DNA from 2 places in the Gordonia sp. BP-119 genome. Region 2 is predicted to be linked to the other one. Evidence: predicted binding sites of a transcription regulator. Region 2 holds the regulator's gene; the other holds the start of a gene.
What was found. Region 2 encodes LexA, which represses DNA repair genes until DNA is damaged. Its sites were predicted from a motif close to CGAACANNTGTTCG; they were not measured.
Positions count from the first base shown of each region.

Region 1: JW364_RS00350 (HNH endonuclease signature motif containing protein) is a predicted target of LexA. The motif match lies at 3,678-3,691, and genes of this name have one in related genera.

Region 1 is NZ_JAFFZF010000001.1:87,586-98,008, forward strand. It holds gene JW364_RS00345 (arabinosyltransferase domain-containing protein) at 1-3,278, opposite strand, end outside; gene JW364_RS00350 (HNH endonuclease signature motif containing protein) at 3,722-5,425, shown strand; gene JW364_RS00355 (arabinosyltransferase domain-containing protein) at 5,481-8,909, opposite strand; gene aroQ (type II 3-dehydroquinate dehydratase) at 9,044-9,502, shown strand; gene JW364_RS00365 (DUF3500 domain-containing protein) at 9,580-10,423, shown strand, end outside.
Region 2 is NZ_JAFFZF010000028.1:37,130-47,552, forward strand. It holds gene JW364_RS16145 (peroxiredoxin) at 1-208, shown strand, start outside; gene JW364_RS16150 (alkyl hydroperoxide reductase) at 220-753, shown strand; gene JW364_RS16155 (aspartate aminotransferase family protein) at 891-2,141, opposite strand; gene hrpA (ATP-dependent RNA helicase HrpA) at 2,224-6,210, shown strand; gene nrdR (transcriptional regulator NrdR) at 6,184-6,684, opposite strand; gene JW364_RS16170 (LysM peptidoglycan-binding domain-containing protein) at 6,784-7,320, opposite strand; gene lexA (transcriptional repressor LexA) at 7,546-8,250, shown strand; gene JW364_RS16180 (phosphoenolpyruvate--protein phosphotransferase) at 8,228-9,937, opposite strand; gene JW364_RS16185 (DeoR/GlpR family DNA-binding transcription regulator) at 10,087-10,423, shown strand, end outside.

The DNA of each region.
Region 1 (10,423 bases), on a different contig from region 2:
AGCGGGGTCAGCTTCTCCAGTGCGCCCCAGTCGCGCACCCAGTCGTCCTGCAGGTACGTCGAGACCGCCGACGCGGACGTGGCGGCCTCCGAGATCCCCAGCAACCCGCCGTCCACGCCGGCCTGCCATGTCTTGGACTGGGAATTGGTCAGCGGATAGTCACCCAGGATGCGCCACTGCGGGACCTGGGCGACGCCGTGGGACACACCCATCGGCCGCTGGCACGGGAAGTGCGACGCCACCCCGAAGTCGATGAGGGTGGGTGCCGTCGAGCCGACGACCGCCTGCAGCGTCTGCAACTGCGGTGCGCGCGGCGGGGTGATCCCGATGAACTGCTTCTCGCCGAGGTTGTTGTCCTGCAGCGACAATCGCATCACGGTCGCGCGCGGCGGGGCGGCCGACATCGGTACGCGCATGTTGCGCCAGGGCATGTTCAGGATCACGGGACCGGGGTCGATGGGCAGGATGTCGGGGCCGACCTGTTCGAAGTTCCCGTCCGCACCCGGGCGGCCGAACTGCACCACCATCTTTTGCCCGAAGTTGCGTACGCCGAAGGTGTCGATGGTCGAGACGGCGCCCGCGGTGCTGAACACCAGCAGCGGTGACGCCGCGCGGTCGGCGGGCAGGTCGTACCAACCGGTCGTGAGCCGGGCCTCGCCCGGATACCCGTAGCTGCCCAGGACCGGCGTGGTGGCGGGGTCGAGCCCGTACGGCAACTTGGCGGTGGAACCGTTCACGGTTTCCAGTCCGCGCCCGCCGGTGGTCCCGGCGCCCAGCCCGCCGGTGATCGCGAACGGGCGGGCCATACTCGCCGACACGTTCATCTGTCCGGGGCGCTGGCTACCCGGCTCGGGCTGGAGGTCGTCGGGAATCCCGTTCGGGGAGAACCCGACCGGGTTCTCGCCGCGCAGCGCCTGCGTCGTGGTGGCGCCGCCGGCCGGGGTGAGCATGCCGGCGTTGGGATCGAGTTCGACGAGGACATCGTCGGCGAGGCCACAGCTGTTGCCGCGCAGCGTGTTCAGGTTCTCGGCGAGTGCGGTCGACGCCGGATACCGGGTCACCGCGGCTTTGGCGAACAGCAGTAACTCCACGATCACCAGCAGACCGGCGATCACCGCCAGTGGTGAGGAGGCGAGAAAGAGCCGTCGGCGATCGGCTCGGGTCTCGCCGGGCCCGGTGTCGGCATGTGCGAGACCGCGATTGGTCACGTAGTCCAGCCGCAGGTGTTGCCAGACCGCGACCGCGGCCGCGATCACGGCGAGGATGAGGAACAGCGTCGACGCCTGGTAGCCGGCGATGACGGGGGCGCGGTCGAACCAGGAGATGCCGTATTCGTAGAGGAACGGCCACGAGTTGTAACCGGCCATCGCGGCGGCCATCGCGAACAACAGTCCGGAGACGAAGACCGTCAGGTTTCGCGCCGAACGCGCCGCCGACTGGGCCACGGCGACGGTGGCCGCCGCCGCGATCGCCGCCGCCAGCCCGGCGAGCACGCCGAACTGGATGGTCCACTTGGTCGGCGTGAACGCGAACAGGAGGAGGGTGACCCCGACGGCGCCGATGAGACGCCAGACGGGTCCCGGGTCGACTCCGCGAATCCTCGTGCGCCGCAACATGACCGCGACCGTGACGAACAGGCCGGCGAGCAGCAGGAGCAGCGGTACGCGACGGGTGAGGGCGCCGTCGTCGGTGACGACCGAGATGAAGTAGTACCGCAGGAACTCCTGATGCCAGGAGATGACCGGCCCGACCGAGTAGCGCAGCTTGATCGCTTCGAGGACGGTGGCCAGGGTCTGATCGCGGAACACCACGATGAGCACCACCATGCTGGCGGCGGCGATCGGCGCGAGGAGGGCGAGCGTTGCCGCCCAGCGGGATCCGTCCATCCGGTTCCGTCGGTCGATGAGGATGTGCAGCAGTGAGCGGGCCGCCACCAGCAGGATGGCCACGCCGACGACGCCGTGCGGGGCGAGCGCCAGGGTGAAGCCCGCGACGAGGGCGGCCAGTGCCGCTGGCAGGAGCCGCCGGGTCGCGATGGCGTATTCCGCTGCCCACCAGGTCAGTAGCGAACCGAGGACGATGATCCCCTCGCTGCGCAAGCCGCTGCAGAACGGCAACCAGAACGCGGTGAACGTCAGGGCGCCCGCCCAGATGGCCCACGAACTGCGCCGCACCGCGGGGCCGAGGCGTGGCAGCAGCACCCGGCTCAGGACGAACCACGACACGAGTCCGGCGACGAGTTGCGGGATGTGCATCCACAGCACCGACGGCGAGACCGACGACCACGCCGCAAGGAAGCTGTAGTACCAGTCGAACGGTGCTTCGGGGATGCCGTAGAAGCGGTAGTAGTTGGCGAGGTAGCCGAAACCGTCGGCGGTACGGCCCATGTTGAGGATGTAACCGTCGTCGGGCGAACCGGCCCCGAGGACGCTCCAAACCAGCAGGATCGCGGTGACGACCAAGTCGCTGGCCCGGGGTTTCAGTGAATGCCACCACGAGCGGGTGCGCGCGCCGATCCGCCGGTGGTACCCGCCGATGCGGTCGAGCAGCCCGAGCGCGACGACGGCGACGAGTACCGACAGCGCGGCGAGCACCATCACGATGATCTTGAGGATCGACGGGGACGACTCGTACCGGTTGTCGATGGCCACCTGCACGCGCAGGCCGTTACCAGCGGCGTCGCGTGCCTGTTCCGGGCTGAGGTTGCTGAAGATGCCGTCGACCTGCGGGCGGCGGTCCGGCGGCAGGGTCGTCGACTCGCCGAGCCCGACGAACTGCGCACCCGGGCCGGTGGGGGCGGAGAAGATGCGCAAGTCCGAACATCGGCTCAGGTCGGCGCGGGAGGCGGTCGCGGCGAGACTGTTCCGGAAGGTCACGGTGATCGCGGCGTCGGTGGCGGTGACCCACAGCGACGACGACTTCGAGCGTGGTGCATTGGTCGGCATCGTGGCGAGGACCACGCCGTCCGGTGCCGACGCCAGCGTCGCGCACGGAATGCGGGCGTCGAGGGTCTGCGGGGTCTGCGCGATGAGCGGCGCCATCACCGACGACGTGTCGGCGTTCAGATCCTGCCCGGCCGGCCACTCGAAACCGGCGTCGACGGCCTTGACCGGCAGCAGCGGGGTGAGGGCACACAGCACGATGCCGGCGATCCCCGCCACGATCGCGATCCACCGGGCGGTGCCCGCGGAAATCCTGGTCCCGTGCCCCGACGATTCCGGCCCCGACGAGGACGGTTCGGCGGAATCCTCAGGCGAGGTCGGGGCTGTCACAGGCACGGTGCCTCATCGTAAGCGACGTCCCCCGGGGTACCTAGGGCCCACCCCGCGGCTCTGGAGGTTGGTGACGGCCTCCGCAGGCTCCGGTCTCCCTCTGGGAGCAGTAAGTGGGCCCGCTCCGAGCACAACAGTTCTTTCGCAGTCCACGACGGCCGTCAGGCCACAGCTGCTGAGGGGCGGCCGGAGCTTGCGGAGGGCGCGTCAACCCCCTGCTCCCTGAGGAGCGTCCGGAGCTTGCGGAGGGCGCGTCACGAAGGGTTCCGCACTGCAAAGACAGTTCTCGCCCGCGGGCGGACACTACCAGCAACCACCGACAATTTAAGGTGGCAACTCCGCGCAGCAAAGATTCTGTTGGACAACGTATTTCGAGCTGCCGTTTACCCTTCTTTCGTGTACAGTCGAACGTACATTCGCAGCACGGGTTCTCGGGGGAGGTGACCGTCATGTTCGATTCCCAGCAGGTCGTCGGCACCGACGCGCCTTCGCCTCGTGTGGTCGAGTTGGTGGCCGATCTCCACCGCACCCTCGACAAGTTGCAGACCGTGGATCTGTCGCCGTGTACCGATGCCGAACTCGCTGAGGTGGCCGCGGAGACCGAACGCGCCATCGCTCGTCTGACCGTTGCCGGTGACCGGCAGATCGATCAGGCCGTCGCTCGCGACCTGCCCCGCAAGGCCGGCTGCCGCACCCTCATGCAGTACATGACGCACCAGCTACGAGTGTCGAACCCGATGCGCCGCCGTAAGCAGATGGACGCCACCGCCCACCGGACCAGCCTCGGCGGCGAGGTCCTCCCACCCGAATACCCCTGCCTCGCCGAAGCGTTCGCACACGGCGCGGTCGGCACCGCGCACGTGCAGGCCGCATTGGATGTCCTCGACCGCATCCCGGTCGCCGTCGACCACGACATCAAGGTCGCCGCTGAGCGGCAGATGGCCGAGATCGCCACCGACCACACCCCCGCTGAGATCACCCAACTCGGTGCCCGCCTGCTCGCCCACCTCGACCCCGACGGCACCCTGACCGACGACACCGACCAGAAACGACGCCGCGGCCTGTGGATCGGTCGGCAACGCGCCGATGGCACCGCCAAGATCTCCGGCACCCTGACACCCGCACTCGCCGCCCGACTCACCATGATGTTCGCCGTGTGGGGCAAACCCGGACTCAACAACCCCGACGACCCCGCCTCGCCCAGCGGGCCGGCCGGTGCCGCCGACCCCGACGCCCTGGCCACCGCAGCCGACCGCGACGGCCGCACCCTCGCCCAGTCCAATCACGACGCGCTCGACGCTGCACTCGCCGCAGGTTTCGCCGACGGCGCACTCGGCACCTCGCACCGCGGCCTGCCCGTCCAACTGATCATCAAAGCCGACCTCGGCGACCTCGTCCGCGAAGCCGGACTCGCGACCACCGCCACCGGAACCCTGCTGCCCATCCGGGACTTGATCGCGATGGCCGGTGACGTCCAGCCGTGGTTGGCGATCTTCAAAGACGCCACCACTGTGCCGCTGCACTTCGGGCGCGGCAGACGTCTGGCCACCCGCGAACAGCGCCTCGTCTCTTTCGCCCGCCCCGACGGGGAAGTGTGCTCGGCACCCGGGTGTGATCAGCCCGCCACCCAGGTCGACATGCATCACGCCCACAGGGATTGGGCCAAGGGCGGTCTCACCGACATCGACGACCTCGCCCCGGCCTGCCCGCGACATAACCGGATGGTCGGTGACCAGCCCGGGCAGTACACCACCCGCATCGCCCGGTCCGGACCCGACGAAGGCCGCTGCCTGTGGCGGTTGAACGCCGAACCTGGCGCACCGCCCAACCCCGAGCGCCTCAACCGCCGACCCGACATACCCCGGCGGTTCGCAGAACACCTGAACACCGTGCGCAACGACATCCACGGACCTGCCACCAGGCCCGGCGATGAGTCACGCCCGACCCTTCGTGACGCGCCCTCCGCAAGCTCCGGGCGCTCCTCAGGGAGCAGCGGGCGCCCCGACGCCGTCGGCTACGGCGACCGCGGCCTCCGTCTCGAACTCGCTTATCGCGAACTGGTCCATCCGCGAACACCGCCGGAGCACCTCACCAGCCCACCGCTGACCCCGGTCGAAGCAGAACTCGCACGCATACTCACCGACCACCGGTGACGGCAAAGCAGATCGCCGCGCCGACTACCACCGCGGCGACCGGGCCGTCGAACCGTCAGTGCCGCAACGGCGCGGGACTCCACAGTCCGCTGCGGGTGGCGGTGCCGGTCTCGATCTCGGCGAGCGTGTCGACGTCGCCGTATGGCTCGTAGCGTTCGAGGGCGCCCCAGTCGCGTCCGATGTCGGCCATCAGATAGGTCGGCACCGCCGTCGCCTGCTGGGAGACCTCGAGCCAGCCGAGGGGGCCGCCGCCGAAGCGGTTCTGCCACGCCGACACCGCGGCTGCCAGGTCTGAGCCCGGCTTGATGCGCCACTTCGGGATCTCCGCGACCCCGACGTCGTGGGTGAACGGGCGCTGGCACGGGAACGCCAGGCCCGAAGTCCAGTCGATGTGGACCGGATCGGTGCTGCCGACCACGTCCTGCAGGGTGTCCATCTGCGGGATCCGTGGCGGGGTGAGCACGATGAACCGGTCCTCGGCGAGGTTGTCGTCGGTCGCGACGATCCGCACGGCGGTGGTGTCGGACGGCAGCTCGTCGGTGTTGTAGCGCAGGTTGCGCCACGACGGGCGCGGGCCCGGGTCGATGAGTTCGGTGTCGCCGGCGGCCTCGAGGTCGGCATCGCGGGTGTCGGGACCGATCGGGTCCGCGGTGTACTCGAGCATCACGTTCGGATTGTCGTACTCACCGGCCACCGACATCGTGAGCAGCGGGCGGTCCCGCCAATCCGACGGTAGCGCGTACCACCCGGAGGTGAGGCGGGCCGGGACCTGGTCGAGCTTGGAGTAGCTGCCCATGACCGGCGTCGAGGCGGGATCGAGGAAGAACGGGAGCGCCGCGGTGCTGCCGTTGATCCCGGGTTCGGCGATCTCGCCGCCGCCGGTACCGCCGGGGTTGGAGTTGACGATGTCGGGGGACTGCCAGACGTCGCCGGACAGGACACCCAGCGACCCCTCGCTGGCTGTCGACTCGAGTGCTGTCGGCACACCGTTGGGGGAGAATCCCGAGGTGGACGGCACGCTGCCCGGTGCGGGCGGTGGTCCGCCGAGAGGGTTGGGCAGCGTCGGGTCGACCGGGCGGAGCATGTCGCGGTCGGGGTCGGACTCCACCCAGACCTTGTCGGCCATCCCGCACGGGTTGCCGGCGACGGCGGCGAAGTTGGACCGGGGTACCGAGTACGACGAGCTCTGGTGGATGCCGGCGAAGATCGCGGTGACGATCTGGAAGACGACCACCGCCATCGCCAGATAGGCCAGCGGGGCGGCCGCCATCGAGGCGACCAGTCGTCGGTACCACCGCTGATGCGCGGCGTCGGCGCCGGTGGATTCCTCGACGTGCGGATCGGTCCCGGTGAACGGCTCGCGGAAGTGGAACCACAGTGCGACCAGCAGCAGGGCGAGCGCGGCATAGAGCAGCACGCTGCCGAGCATGATGCCGCCGATCTTGACCTGCTCGACGCCCCACGGCATGCCCCACGCGGAGTAGTAGTAGTACGAGTTCGGCGCGGTGAAGGCGAGACCGCCGATGAACAGGACGAGCGCGCAGAACAGGGTGCGGTTTCGCCTCGAATGCATGGACTGCTGGCTGGCGGCGATGGCCGCGATCGCGGCGAGGGCGGCCGCGATACCGGCGAAGACGCCGAAGTGGTGGGTCCACTTGGTGGGCGTGAACATGAGGAACACCAGCGATGCGAAGGTGATCGCGACGATGCGGCGGGTCGGGCCGATGGCGGTGCCGGGGATGCGGTTCTTGCGGACCAGCACTGCCGCCGAGACGACCAAGCCCAGGATCATGGCCAGTACCGCGAACCGACGGGCGATGGAACCGTCGGCAGAGAAGGCGAAGAGCGCCGAGTAGCGACCGATCTCGTTGTACCAGCTCATCGACGGCCCGAGCGCCGACTTCATGCTCGATGCCTCGACGAACGACCGCAGGGTCAGGTTCGAGAACACGACGAAGACGACGAAGGTGCCGGCGGCGAGGATCGGCGCGATGAGCGCCACGAACGACCATCGCAGCGAGCGCTTGCTTTCGCGGTCGGCGGTCTCGGGATCGCCGGATGCCGATCCCGCGGATTCGGTGTCAGCGGAGGACAGTTCGGCGACGACGCGGGCTCGCTTGATGAGCGCCATGATCATCGGGCGTGCGCCGGCGATCAGTGCCGCCACCGCGAGCAGGCCCGTCGGGCCGGCGGCGATGCTGAACGCTCCGATCAGGCACGCGACGGCGGCCGGCAGCATGCGACCGGTGGCGATGGCCCGTTCGACGGAACACCAGGTCAGCAGGGCGCCCAGGCAGATGATCGGTTCGGGGCGCAGGCCGTTGTTGAAGGGGAACCAGCACGCGAGGAACGCGAACGCCGCCGTCCAGGCGACCATCGGGCGGGTCAGCGCGGCACGTCCCAGGCGGGGCAGAACCTCGTGACTGACGATGAGCCACACCAGGATTCCGCACAACAGTGCGGGCAGACGCATCCACGGACTCGCCACCGAGATGTGGCTGAGCAGTCCGAAGACCTGGTAGTACCAGCCGAACGGCGCCTCGGGTGCGCCGTACCAGCGGAAGTAGTTCGCGGTGTAGTCGCTGTCCTGGGCCACCCTCGACATGGTCAGGAGGTAACCGTCGTCGGAGGTGTTGGGCCCGATCATGTGCCACACGATCAGCGCGCCGATCACCACATAGTCGCGCGCATTGAGTCGCCACCACCGTGCCGGGAAGATCCGACGATGCCGTCGGCCGTCGGTCGAGTCCAGTGCTGCCAGGGCGGACAGAGCCAGTAGCGTCGACGCCACTCCGACGATCACGACCAGCCACTTCGAGATGGTCGGCGCGGTGTTGTAGCGCGAATCGATGGTGACGTGGGCGTCGAGTCCCGCGATGTCGGCCGCCGGCCCGGTGAGATCGGTGAAGAGGCCGGTCACCTGGGGGCGCTGGTCGGACGAATACTTGAAGGCCTCTGTGTCCTCGGTCGTGCCGGCGAGTGGCTCGTCCTCGCCGTCCTCGTTCCGGATGCCGCTCGTCATGCCGACGAATTCGGCGGTCACCGCGTCGGAATCGGCATGCACGACGATCTCTCGGCACCCCTGGTCGCGCATGTCCTGCAGCGTCGCCGACACCAGCGAGACGTTGCGGATGACCACCTCGACGCCCTGCCGGTCCAGGGGCGCATCGGCAGCACCGGTCTTGCGGATGAACAGGCCGCGCTCACCGGACTTCGGTGCCTGCTTGGGAGTCGTCGAGAGCAGCACCGACCCGCCGGGCGGCAGGGCGTTCACAGCGGTGCAGGGAATCGAGACGTCGAGGTCGACGGGCGTGTAGCCGATCAGCGGGGCCGACACCGAACCGATCTGACCGTTCTGCGGCCAGTCGATCTCGGCCGTTCGCTGCGACACCGGCATGAGGGGAGTCGCGAGTGCGAGCAGGAATCCGAGTAGACCGGTGACGATGGCGACGATCCTCGCTCGTCGAACGGTCTGCGCTGGCACAAAGAGAGATGGTAGCCGTTGGGATGTCTCGCCCCCGTCGGCGGCGGTGCGGGCACGACGGGCGGGTGCTCACGGTCGCGCCGCGGCGACGCAGGAACGCCGATCGCCAGGTCAGGGCCAGTAAGGTGAACGCCATGTCCGACGCCGAGGTGCCCGACCGTCTGCCGATCCTGCTGCTCAACGGCCCCAACCTGAACACTCTCGGCACCCGGGAGCCGGCCGTCTACGGCTCGGACACCCTGGCCGACGTGGTCGACCTGGCCAAGCGCACCGCCGCCGAACTCGGTTTCGGTGTACGCGCGGCGCAGACCAATCACGAGGGGCAGATGCTCGACTGGATCCACGAATCCGTCGGCGAGATCAGCGGCATCGTCATCAACCCCGGGGGATGGACACACACCTCGGTCGCCCTCGCCGATGCGCTGGTCGTCCCCGATGTCCCGATCCTCGAGGTGCACATCAGCAACGTCCATCGGCGCGAGGCATTCCGGCATCACTCCTATGTGTCACCGATCGCCGCCGGGGTCATCGCCGGTTTCGGCATCCGCGGTTACGAATTCGCGGTTCGCCGACTCGTCGATCTGGTCGGCTGACCAGAGCGGCACGGTTCCCAGGAACCGTCCAGGTTTCTCCCAGGGAGGGAGCAGTGGGCGCCGATAGCTTTCGTCGTATGCACAAGCGAACCTCTGCCTCTGCCCCTGCCTCTTCTCCTCGCCGCGTGCGCGTCGCCATCGTGTCGGCGCTGCTGGCCGGGGGCCTGCTCCTCGGTGGCTGCACCACCGACGCTCCCAGCACGTCATGGGCCTCGACCTCTGCGTCTTCGTCCGTGTCCTCCTCGATCACCACCGAAGACGCGTCAACCACCGCCACCACGATCTCGTCGTCCGCCGAAGCCGCTCAGGCGTTCCTGGCCACCCTGTCCGATGAACAACGCGAGCAGGTCCTCTACGACTACGACGACGAGACCAAGACGACGTCGTGGTCGAACTTCCCGGTCACCTTCGTCGACCGCGCCGGGGTGAACCTCGCAGATCTGTCCGACGAGCAGCGGGCCGCCGCGATGAAGGTCCTGGAAGCGCTCCTCAGCGACGAGGGCTACGCCACCGTCACCGGAATCATGGGCGGTGACGAATATCTTCATGAGAAGAGCAGTTCGACGGAGGAGTCGCTCGGCCAGTACTACATCGCCTTCTTCGGCGATCCGTCTGATTCGAGTGCCTGGGAGATCCAGTTCGGCGGGCACCATCTCGGCATCAACGCCACACTCGATGGCGCGGCCGATGAGATCACCTTCGCTCCCACACATCTGGGAATTCAGCCGGCGGTGTACACCGATTCCGACGGCAACGAGGTCCAACCGTTCGACGGCATCTACACCACGGCGTTCGCGTTCTACGACAGCCTGACCGACGAACAAAAGGCAACCCTGTACCAGGGGTCGACCGTCGCGAACATGGTGTGCGCTCCCGGAAGCACTTGTGATTACCCCACGGGGACAGGAATTTCGGGCGCTG
Region 2 (10,423 bases):
CGACGGCGTCGCCGACCGCGCCACCTTCATCATCGACCCGAACAACGAGATCCAGTTTGTGTCGGTCACCGCGGGCTCCGTGGGCCGCAATGTCGACGAGGTCCTGCGCGTCCTCGACGCTCTGCAGTCCGACGAACTGTGCGCCTGCAACTGGAAGAAGGGTGACCCGACGATCGACGCCGGCGAGCTCATGACGGCCGGCGTCTGAGAGGAGAACAGATGAGCATCGACAACCTGAAGGAAGCACTTCCCGAGTACGCCAAGGACCTCAAGCTCAACCTCGGTTCGATCAGCCGCACCACCGCGCTGACCGAGGAGCAGCTCTGGGGAACCCTGCTGTCGACCGCTGCCGCCACGCGAAACGCCAAGGTGCTCAGCGAGATCGCCGACGAGGCCGCCGACACGCTGTCCGCCGAGGCCTACAACGCCGCGCTCGGGGCCGCGTCGATCATGGGGATGAACAACGTGTTCTACCGGGGTCGCGGCTTCCTCGACGGCAAGTACGACGACCTGCGTCCGGGCCTGCGGATGAACATCATCGGCAACCCCGGCGTCGACAAGGCCGTCTTCGAGCTGTGGTCGTTCGCGGTGTCCTCGATCAACGGCTGCGGTCATTGCGTCGCCGCGCACGAGAACACCCTGCGCGAGGCCGGCGTCGACCGTGAGGCGATCCTCGAGGCGCTCAAGGTCGCGTCGATCGTCAGCGGTGTCGCCCAGGCGATCGCGACCACCGAGGTGCTCGCCAACGCCTGATCCGTCGCATGTGAGACGACGACGGGGCCCGGCTGCGCTACGCAGCCGGGCCCTGTCGTTCTCAGGCGCACTCACCGCGGTCCGGCGATGACCACCGGATCGTCGGGATGACCACGACAAGGCCGTGGCCTGCGTCGTCAGCTCAGCGCCGCGCGCATCCGGTCGGCGAGTTCGCCGACCTCGGCGGTCGTCATCACGAACGCGGGCGAGATCTGCAGCGCCCCTTGACCTGCGGCCCGGGTGCTCACCCCGTGTTCGCGCAGCTTGACCACCGTCGCCGGCGCCGTCGCGGGGTCGGCCAGCTGTACCGCGGTGACCGCGCCCAGGCCGGTCCGGACCTCGGCGACCGTGTCGAGGTCGGCGAGCGGCGACAGCGCTGCGGCGAGGTCGCCTTCGAGCCGTGTCGCCTCGGCGAGGAGGTTCTCGCGCCGGATGATCTCGAGGTTGGTCAGCGCGGCGGCCGCCGCGCCCGCGTGACCGCCGTAGGTGTACCCGTGCCGCCACCAGACGCCGCCGGCGAAGAACGGCTCGGCGATCCGCGGTGCGATGAACACCGCGCCCATCGGGACATACCCCGAGGTGAGCCCCTTGGCGGTGGTGATCATGTCCGGTTCGAGGCCGAATCGTGCGGAGGCGAACCAGGATTCGCCGCCGATGCGGCCGAAGCCGGTGACGACCTCGTCGACGACGAAGAGGATGTCGTGGTCGCGGCAGATGCCCCGCACCTCGGCGAGGTAGCCCTCCGGCGGGAGATAGATGCCGCCGGCCCCGATGATGGGCTCGCAGAAGAACGCGGCGATGTTGTCGGCGCCCACGCGCTCGATGAGACCGAGCAGGCTCTTCGCGTCGTCCCATTCGACGTTCTGGACGTCGTGCATGAGTTCGCCGTAGCCGTCGTGGTTGAGCGGGATGCCCGCCAGCGAGGTACCCGCGGCATGCATCCCGTGATAAGCCTTGGTGCGGCTGACGACGACCCGCTTGGATTCGCGTCCGTGTTCCACCCAGTAGCGGCGGGCGAGTTTGACCGCGGTGTCGATCGAGTCGCTGCCGCCGGAGGTGAAGAAGATCTTCGATCCGGGTACCGGCGCGATGGCGCCGAGCTCCTCGGCGAGCCGCAGGGTGACGTCGCTCGCGAAGTCACCGAAGTTGGAGTAGTGCGCGAGGGTGCCGAGCTGGCGCGCGACGGCATCGGCGATCTCGGTCCGGCCGTGCCCGACGTTGGTGAACCACAGTCCGGCGGTCGCATCCAGGTAGGAGTTGCCGTCGCGGTCGAAGATCCGCGCACCCTCTCCCCTGGTCACGACGAACGGCCCGCTCGCGGTCACCGCACCCATGTCGGCGAAACCGTGCCACAACGATCCAGTACCAGTGCTCGAACCATCAGCCATGGCCCCATGATGCCGGTCCACGCGGCCCACGCGGCCACTGGGGTGAACCGGCCTCGGCGCTTCCCCATATCCTGGAGTGATCATGTCGGCCCCGTCCTCGTCACCTGACCCGTCCCCGTCTCCACCGGACACCGCTGCATCGGACATCCCCCGCTCGGATCTGCTCCGCGCACTCGACGACGTGGGCCTCGTCGACGCCGACCGGTTGCGTCGTCGCATCGATCGGCTCGCCGCGCGCCCGGATGCCGCGAAGTGGCGACAGTTGGTCGCCGATGTCGACAAGGCACGCGCTCGTCTCGACCGGCGGCGCGCGACCGTGCCGATTCTGCGCTTCCCCGACGAACTACCCGTCTCCGCCGCACGCGACGAGATCGCCGAGGCGATCCGCAACCACCAGGTCGTGGTCGTCGCGGGCGAGACCGGCTCGGGCAAGACCACCCAGCTCCCCAAGATCTGCCTCGAACTCGGGCGTGGCATCCGCGGGTCGATCGGGCACACCCAGCCCCGGCGCATCGCCGCGAGCTCGGTCGCCAAGCGCATCGCCGACGAGACCGACACCGAACTCGGCGACGCGGTGGGCTACTCCGTCCGGTTCACCGACCGGTCGGGCGCCGACACCCTCGTCCGGGTCATGACCGACGGCATCCTGCTCCGCGAGATCGCCACCGACCCCATGCTGCGCCGCTACGACACCCTCATCATCGACGAGGCCCACGAGCGCAGCCTCAACATCGATTTCATCCTCGGCTATCTGCGCCGCCTGCTGCCCCGACGCCCCGATCTGAAGGTGATCATCACCTCGGCGACGATCGATCCGGCGCGCTTCGCACGGCATTTCAGCACGCCGAAGACCTCGGTCCCGGTCATCGAGGTATCCGGGCGCACCTATCCGGTCGAGATCCGGTACCGACCGCTGAGCCTGCAGGAACGCCCCGACGACGGGGACGACGCCGGCGGCGGCGAACATGCCGACCTCGACCAGATACAGGGCATCGACGCCGCCGTCGACGAACTGTGGGCCGGTGGCCGCGGCGACATCCTCGTGTTCCTGCCCACCGAACGGGACATCCGAGAGACCGCCGAGGCGCTCCGTCGACGAACCGGCGGCGGCAAGGGTCCCGGTGCCGAGATCGTGCCGCTCTATGCGCGACTGTCGATCGCCGAGCAGCAGAAGGTGTTCTCCCCCTCCGACGGACGCCGGATCGTGCTGGCGACCAACGTCGCCGAGACGTCGGTGACCGTGCCCGGCATCCGCTACGTCATCGACACCGGCACCGCCCGTATCAGTCGGTACTCCACCAGGACCAAGGTCAATCGTCTTCCCATCGAACCGGTCTCACAGGCCAGTGCCCGGCAGCGGGCCGGTCGATGCGGTCGTGTCGCCCCGGGCGTCTGCATCCGTCTCTACAGCGAGAACGACTTCGACTCACGGCCGGCCTTCACCGACCCGGAGATCCTGCGCACCAACCTCGCGGCCGTCATCCTCCAGATGACCTCGCTGAAACTGGGCGAGATCGCCGAGTTCCCGTTCGTCCAGCCGCCCGACGACCGCGCGATCCGCGACGGTATGGGTGTTCTCACCGAACTCGGCGCCATCACCGTCCCGCGCGAGGGCGGGCCCCCGCGACTGACCCCGATCGGCCGGTCGATGTCGCGCATCCCGGTCGATCCCCGGGTCGCCCGGATGCTCATCGCCGGACACGAACTGGGTTGTCTCGACCACCTTCTCGTGATCGCCGCCGCGATGTCGCTCCCCGATCCACGGGAACGGCCGGCCGAGCACCGGGAGGCCGCCGACGCCCAGCACCGGCGCTTCGTCGTCCCGCAGTCGGACTTCCTGTCCTACGTGGAGCTGTGGCGGTACCTCGGCGAACAGCGCAAGGAGTTGTCCGGCAGCCGCTTTCGGCGCATGTGTGAGCGCGAGTACCTCCACTTCCTGCGCATCCGGGAATGGCAGGACCTCCATCGGCAGCTGACCGAGATCGTCAAGGACCTCGACTGGTCGGTCGCGCCCACCGAACTCGACGCCGACGCCGTCCACCGATCCATCCTGTCCGGGTTGCTCAGCAACATCGCCGCCCGCAACACCGAGGGCCGCGAGTTCACCGGTGCGCGCAACACCACGCTGATGATCTTCCCCGCCTCTCCGCTCGCCAAGAAGCCGCCCGCCTTCATCATGGCGGCCGAGGTTCTCGAGACGTCGCGCCTGTTCGCCCACACCGTCGCCGGGATTGATCCGCTGTGGGCCGAGAAACTCGCCGGGGATCTGGTGAAGCGGACCCACAGCGAGCCGCATTGGTCGGCGAAACGCGGAGCGGCGATGGCCTACGAACGCGTGACCCTGTACGGGGTCCCGCTCGTCGCCCGCCGGCGCGTCGACTACGGCCCCATCGACCCGGTGGTCTCGCGGGAGCTGTTCATCCGGCACGCTCTCGTCGAGGGCGATTGGCGGACGCAGCACGCCTTCTTCGACCGCAATCGCACGCTTCTCGAGGCCGCCTCGGACGTCGAGAACCGCACGCGCACCCGGGGTCTGGTGATCACCGAGGACCAGCTCTTCGAGTTCTACGACCAGCGGCTACCGGCCGACGTCACCTCCGCTCGGCACTTCGACACCTGGTGGAAGAAGGCCCGCCGGGCCGAACCGGATCTGCTGGATCTGCGCCCCGAGGACGTCACGGGAGGCACCGACGTCGCCCCGACGGACTATCCCGGCGCCTGGCAGCAGGGCGACACCCGACTCGAACTGCGCTACCGGTTCGAACCGGGCGCACCCGACGACGGCGTCACCGTCGTGATCCCGCAGGCACTGCTACCCCATGTCCGACCGGCCGGCTTCGACTGGTCGGTCCCGGGCATGCGCGCCGAACTGGCCACCGCACTGGTCAAGTCGCTGCCGAAACAGCTCCGCAAGAGCATGTCGCCCGCGCAGCGATTCGCCGAACTCGCGCTCGGCCGGCTCACCCCGCGCAAGGAGCCGCTCACCACCGGGCTGGCCCGCGAGCTCTCCGCGATCACCGGGATGCGGGTGACCGCGGGCGATTTCGACACCGACCGGGTACCGCCGCACCTGCGCATGCATTTCGCGGTGGCCGACGACTCCGGGCGGATCGTCTCCCGCGCCGACTCGTTGCCCGAACTTCAGCAGACCGGAACGCCCGCGGCGCCGAAGACGGTGTCGCGCACCCTGTATCGGACCTGGACCGCAGACGGGATCGGCTCGCTCGCCGAGCAGACCACGGTCGATGTCGCGGGGCAGCGGCTGACCCGGTACCCGACGATCGACGTGGTCTCCGATGCGAAGGGCCACGCGCGGGGCGTCGTCGTCGTCGATGCGGCGAGCCCCGAGACACGAGACCGCCTCCTGCGACGAGGGATCGTCGCCCTCCTCGACCTCGCGATACCTCCGCTGCACAAGCGGATCGCCGGCTCGCTGAGTCCGGTCGACCGACTCGCCCTGAGCCAGAGCCCGTACTCGACCATCGAGGCACTGCTCGCCGACTGCACCCGCCGGGCGACCCGGGACACGGTCGCCGACATCGACGACGCAGAGCTCGCCGCGGTTCGCTCACCGCAGTCCTTCTCGGCGCTGCTCGAACAGATCCGGCCACGGGTCGCCGCGGCCGCACCGGACTACTTCTCGCTGGCCGTCGCGGCCCTCGAACGGATGGCCCCGCTGCGGGCGGCGATCGACCGGCACGCCGGTTCGCTGGCTGCCGACGACGTCGCCGAACAGGTCGCCCACCTCGTGTTCGACGGATTCGTGGCGGCCACCGCGCGACGCCACCTGGAGAATCTGCCGCGCTATCTCGACGGCGCGCAGGCACGTCTGGAGGCACTACCCGCATCCGCGGCACGCGACCTGGCCGGGGTGGCCGCCGTCGATCGCGTCGTCGAACGGTGGACCCAGCGTCTCGAACAGGTACCCGAGCACCGGCGGGCGGCGGTCGACGACGAAGCACAGTGGCTCGTCGAGGAGTTGCGCGTGGGGCTGTTCGCCCAGCGTCTCGGTACCGCGTTCCCGGTGTCGGAGAAACGGGTCCTACGAGCTCTGGACCGACTCGGCTGACACGGGTTCGGCGAGCGCGCTCCCGGAACCCGATGCCGCCTTCAGGTCGTCGATCTCACGCTGGAAGTCCTCCACCGAGTCGAACGACCGGTACACCGAGGCGAAACGCAGATACGCCACCTCGTCGAGATCGCGGAGCGGGCCCAGGATGGCGAGTCCGACCTCGTTGCTGGGGATCTCGGCCGATCCACTGGCGCGCACCGTGTCCTCGACCTGCTGGGCGAGTTGCGCGAGTGCGTCCTCGGCGACGTGGCGGCCCTGACAGGCTCGCCGCACGCCGCGCATGACCTTCTCCCGGCTGAACGGTTCGGTCACGCCGTTGCGTTTGACCACCGCGAGCACGGCGCTCTCCACGGTCGAGAACCGGCGACCGCACTCCACACAGGAGCGACGGCGGCGGATGGCCTGCCCTTCATCTGCGACACGCGAGTCGATGACCTTGGTGTCGTCGTTCTTGCAGAAGGGGCAGCGCATCGTGTCCTCACGCAGGTCGCGGGACGCTGGAACGCACCCGAAGCGTGCGCCCCGCCGCTTGTCGGCCGGCCCCTGTGACATCGAGGATACCGTCCGGCCTCAGCGGTACCGGGGGGTGAGCAGGGGCTGGCCCACCTGCAGCGCGCTCGAGCCGAGATCGTTCATCGCGACGATCTCGTCGATCACGACCTCGCGCGGCATCTCGGGTGCCACCCGGCCGGCGATCGAGCTGAGCGAGTCCCCCGAGCGCACATGGACGACCTCGGCACTCACGACGGACGGGGTCAGCGAGTCCGAGTAGTTCTGGCCGACGACACCGAACACCCACACGACGAACGCCAGCCCGACGCCGGCGAGGAGCGCGACCGCGGTGCGGCGGCGACGGAACACCGCCGCGTCGGGTCCGACCGGGCCACGCCCGCGCACCCCGACCGGAGAGCCACAGTGGGTGCCGCCGACCCGCGGGGTCACCGGCGACGCACCCCGCGGTCGGGTGCCGGCCGGCCGGTTGTCTACCGGGCGGCCGCCGTCGGACAGCGGGGCGCGCGTCCGGACCCCATCGGCGCGGTCGGTGGGGGGCCGGACAGCGTCGGGACGGTCGGTGCGGACGGGAGCGACGAGAGTGGCGGTGCGCATGGTGCCCTCCGGTGTTCGGGTGTCTGGGATCGTGCGGGGTGTGACGGTCGGTGTTCGAACATCGATCAGATGTTCGATGCACTGATGTTCGAATTTGTAGCACGACGTCCCGACAAAGTCTCGCGACACATCGAACAAATGTTTGAGGTGCCGGTCGCACTCGGCTAGGCTCGGACCCGGTGCAAGCCATCTACCAGCACGTTCCGAAGACGAGAGGAACCGAACATGAGTGACACCGGCGATAGGCGCGGCCGAGCGCAGGGCGCCGACGACGAGGCCCCGTTCGACGCCGCCGCCGCCGAGGCCTCACTCACCCCGCGACAGGCCGGGGTCCTGGAGGTGATCCGCCGCTCGGTGCGCGAGCGCGGTTATCCGCCGAGCATCCGGGAGATCGGCGACGAGGTCGGCCTGGCCTCGACGTCGTCGGTGGCCCATCAGTTGCGGACGCTGGAACGCAAGGGGCTGCTCAAGCGCGACGCGAACCGTCCCCGTGCGGTCAACATCGCCCCGAGTGACACCCCGTCGCCGGACACCCCGTCGGCCGGTCAGCTGCCCGAGCCGACCTTCGTGCCGGTTCTCGGCCGTATCGCGGCCGGCGGTCCGATCCTGGCCGAGGAGGCCGTCGAGGACGTCTTCCCGCTGCCCCGTGAGCTGGTCGGCGAGGGATCGCTCTTCCTGTTGCGCGTCGTCGGCGAGTCGATGATCGACGCCGCGATCTGCGACGGCGACTGGGTCGTGGTCCGGCAGCAGAACGTCGCCGACAACGGCGACATCGTCGCGGCCATGATCGACGGCGAGGCCACCGTGAAGACCTTCAAGCGTCAGGGCCCCAACGTCTGGCTCATGCCGCACAACGAACTGTTCGATCCGATCCCGGGCAACGATGCCGTCATCCTCGGCAAGGTCGTCACCGTGATGCGGCGAGTCTGACCTCTCCACCGACCGAACCGTCGAGCACCGCCGCGGCAGCCTCGCGCGCCGCGGCGGGATCCGAGGTGGCCAGGGCGGCCTCGGCGGCGGCCCGGCAGTCCGGTGCGGACACCTCGCCGAGCCGGGCCCCCACGGCCGCGGCAGCAGCCGGCGCGCTGGACAGCGAGGTGACCCCGAGACCGACGAGCACGCAGGCGAGGTTCGGATCGGCGGCGGCCTCGCCGCACACCCCGACCGGCTTTCCCTGACGTGCGCCCGCTTCCGCGACACCCGCGATGAGGCTCAACACCGCCGGTTGCCACGGGTCGGTCAGTCCGGCGAGATCGGCCGACATCCGGTCGGCCGCCATCGTGTACTGGGTCAGATCGTTGGTGCCGATGGACACGAAGTCCACCTCGGCGAGGACGGCTTCGCCCAGGATCGCCGCCGCGGGCACCTCGATCATCACCCCGGCGACCAGACCACGGCCGCGGACCTCGGCGGCGAACGTGCGCGCCTCCGCCGGCGAGGCGATCATCGGCGCCATGACCCACGGCGCGACGGCCGACCCCGACGCGGCCTGCGCGATCGCGTCGAGCTGATGCGCGCGGATCTCGGGGTGCGCCAGCGCGATCCGATCGCCCCGCACGCCGAGCGCTGGGTTCGATTCGTCGGGATGGGTCACGAACCGGAGCGGTTTGTCGGACCCGGCGTCGAGGGTGCGGATGACCACCTTCTGCCCGTCGAACGCATCGAGCACCTCCCGGTAGATCGCGGCCTGCTCGTCCACCGACGGTTCGTCGGCACGCTCGAGGAACGCGAGTTCGGTGCGGAAGAGCCCGACGCCCTCGACGGGGTACCCGGCCGCGGCGCGTGCCGACGACCCGTCGGCGACGTTGGCGAGCACCGCCACGGCCACCCCGTCGGCGGTCTGCCCCGGACCGGTCCAGCCGGCGACGAGTGCGGCATGACGCCGATCCTCGTCGACGCGAGCCCGGGCCGCCTCGACATCGGGCTCCACCTCGATCCGCCCGGTGCTGCCGTCGACGAGAACGGTTGTGCCGGGCTCGATCTCATCCAGGTCGGCCACCGCCACCACGCACGGGATCCCCAGCTGGCGCGCGATGATCGCGGTGTGGCTGGTCGGTCCGCCGAGGCGGGTGACGAGGGCGATGGTGCTCGTGGGGTCGAGGCCCGCGGTGTCGGCGGGCGCGAGGTCGTCGGCGAGCAGGACCGACGGCACCTCCGGGGTGGGCACACCGGGTTCGGGTAGGCCGAGCAGTTCGGCGAGGACCCGGTCGCGCACGTCGTTGAGATCGGTGACCCGCTCGGCCATCAGTCCGCCGAGTTTGGTGAACACCGCCGCGAACTGTTCGGTGGCCGCGACGGCAGCGGCCTCGGCGGGAGCGCCCTTGCCGATGAGCGCGGTCGCGGCACCGATCCAGCCGCGGTCCTCGGCCAGGCCCGCCGTCGCGGCGAGCACCTCGGCCGTCACCCCGGTGTTCTGCGACGCGCGCGTGCGCAGCCGCGCGGCGACGGCGCCGGACGCGGTGGCGAAGCGCGTGACCTCGTCGGCGCGCCGTTCCTCGGCGATCTCCACACCGACGCCGAGCTTCTCCGGCGAGTGGTCGGGTCGCTCGCCCGGCCACAGCGCGGGACCGTGGGCCAACCCGCCGACCACCGGGGTTCCCGTCAGGATCTGCGCCATCGTCTTGCCTCTCACTCGACTATCGATGTGACCACCGTTACAAAAAGTGCTTGACTTGTCAACACAAACAGGCGTAAACACAATTACTACAACATCCAATCCCACACGCCTCAACAAGCGGGGTGGTCGAAACCGGAGATCGGAGCCGTGTGTACGCCGAGGAGAGACAACAGGCGATCGTCGACGAGGTGCGCCTCGCGGGGCGGGCATCCGTGGCCGCGCTCGCCGAGAAATTCGACGTCACCAGCGAGACCGTCCGACGCGATCTCGCGGTACTGGAACGCGCCGGACATCTCCAGCGGGTCCACGGCGGCGCCGTACGCGCCGAGATCATGCGCACCCTCGGCGAGCTCGGGATCGACGAACGGGAGTCGAGCCAGATCGAGCAGAAGACCGCGATCGGCCGCGCGGCCATCCGGTTCCTGCCGCCCGACGGCGGTTCGGTGCTCTTCGACGCCGGCACCACCACCTACCGTGCGGCCGAGG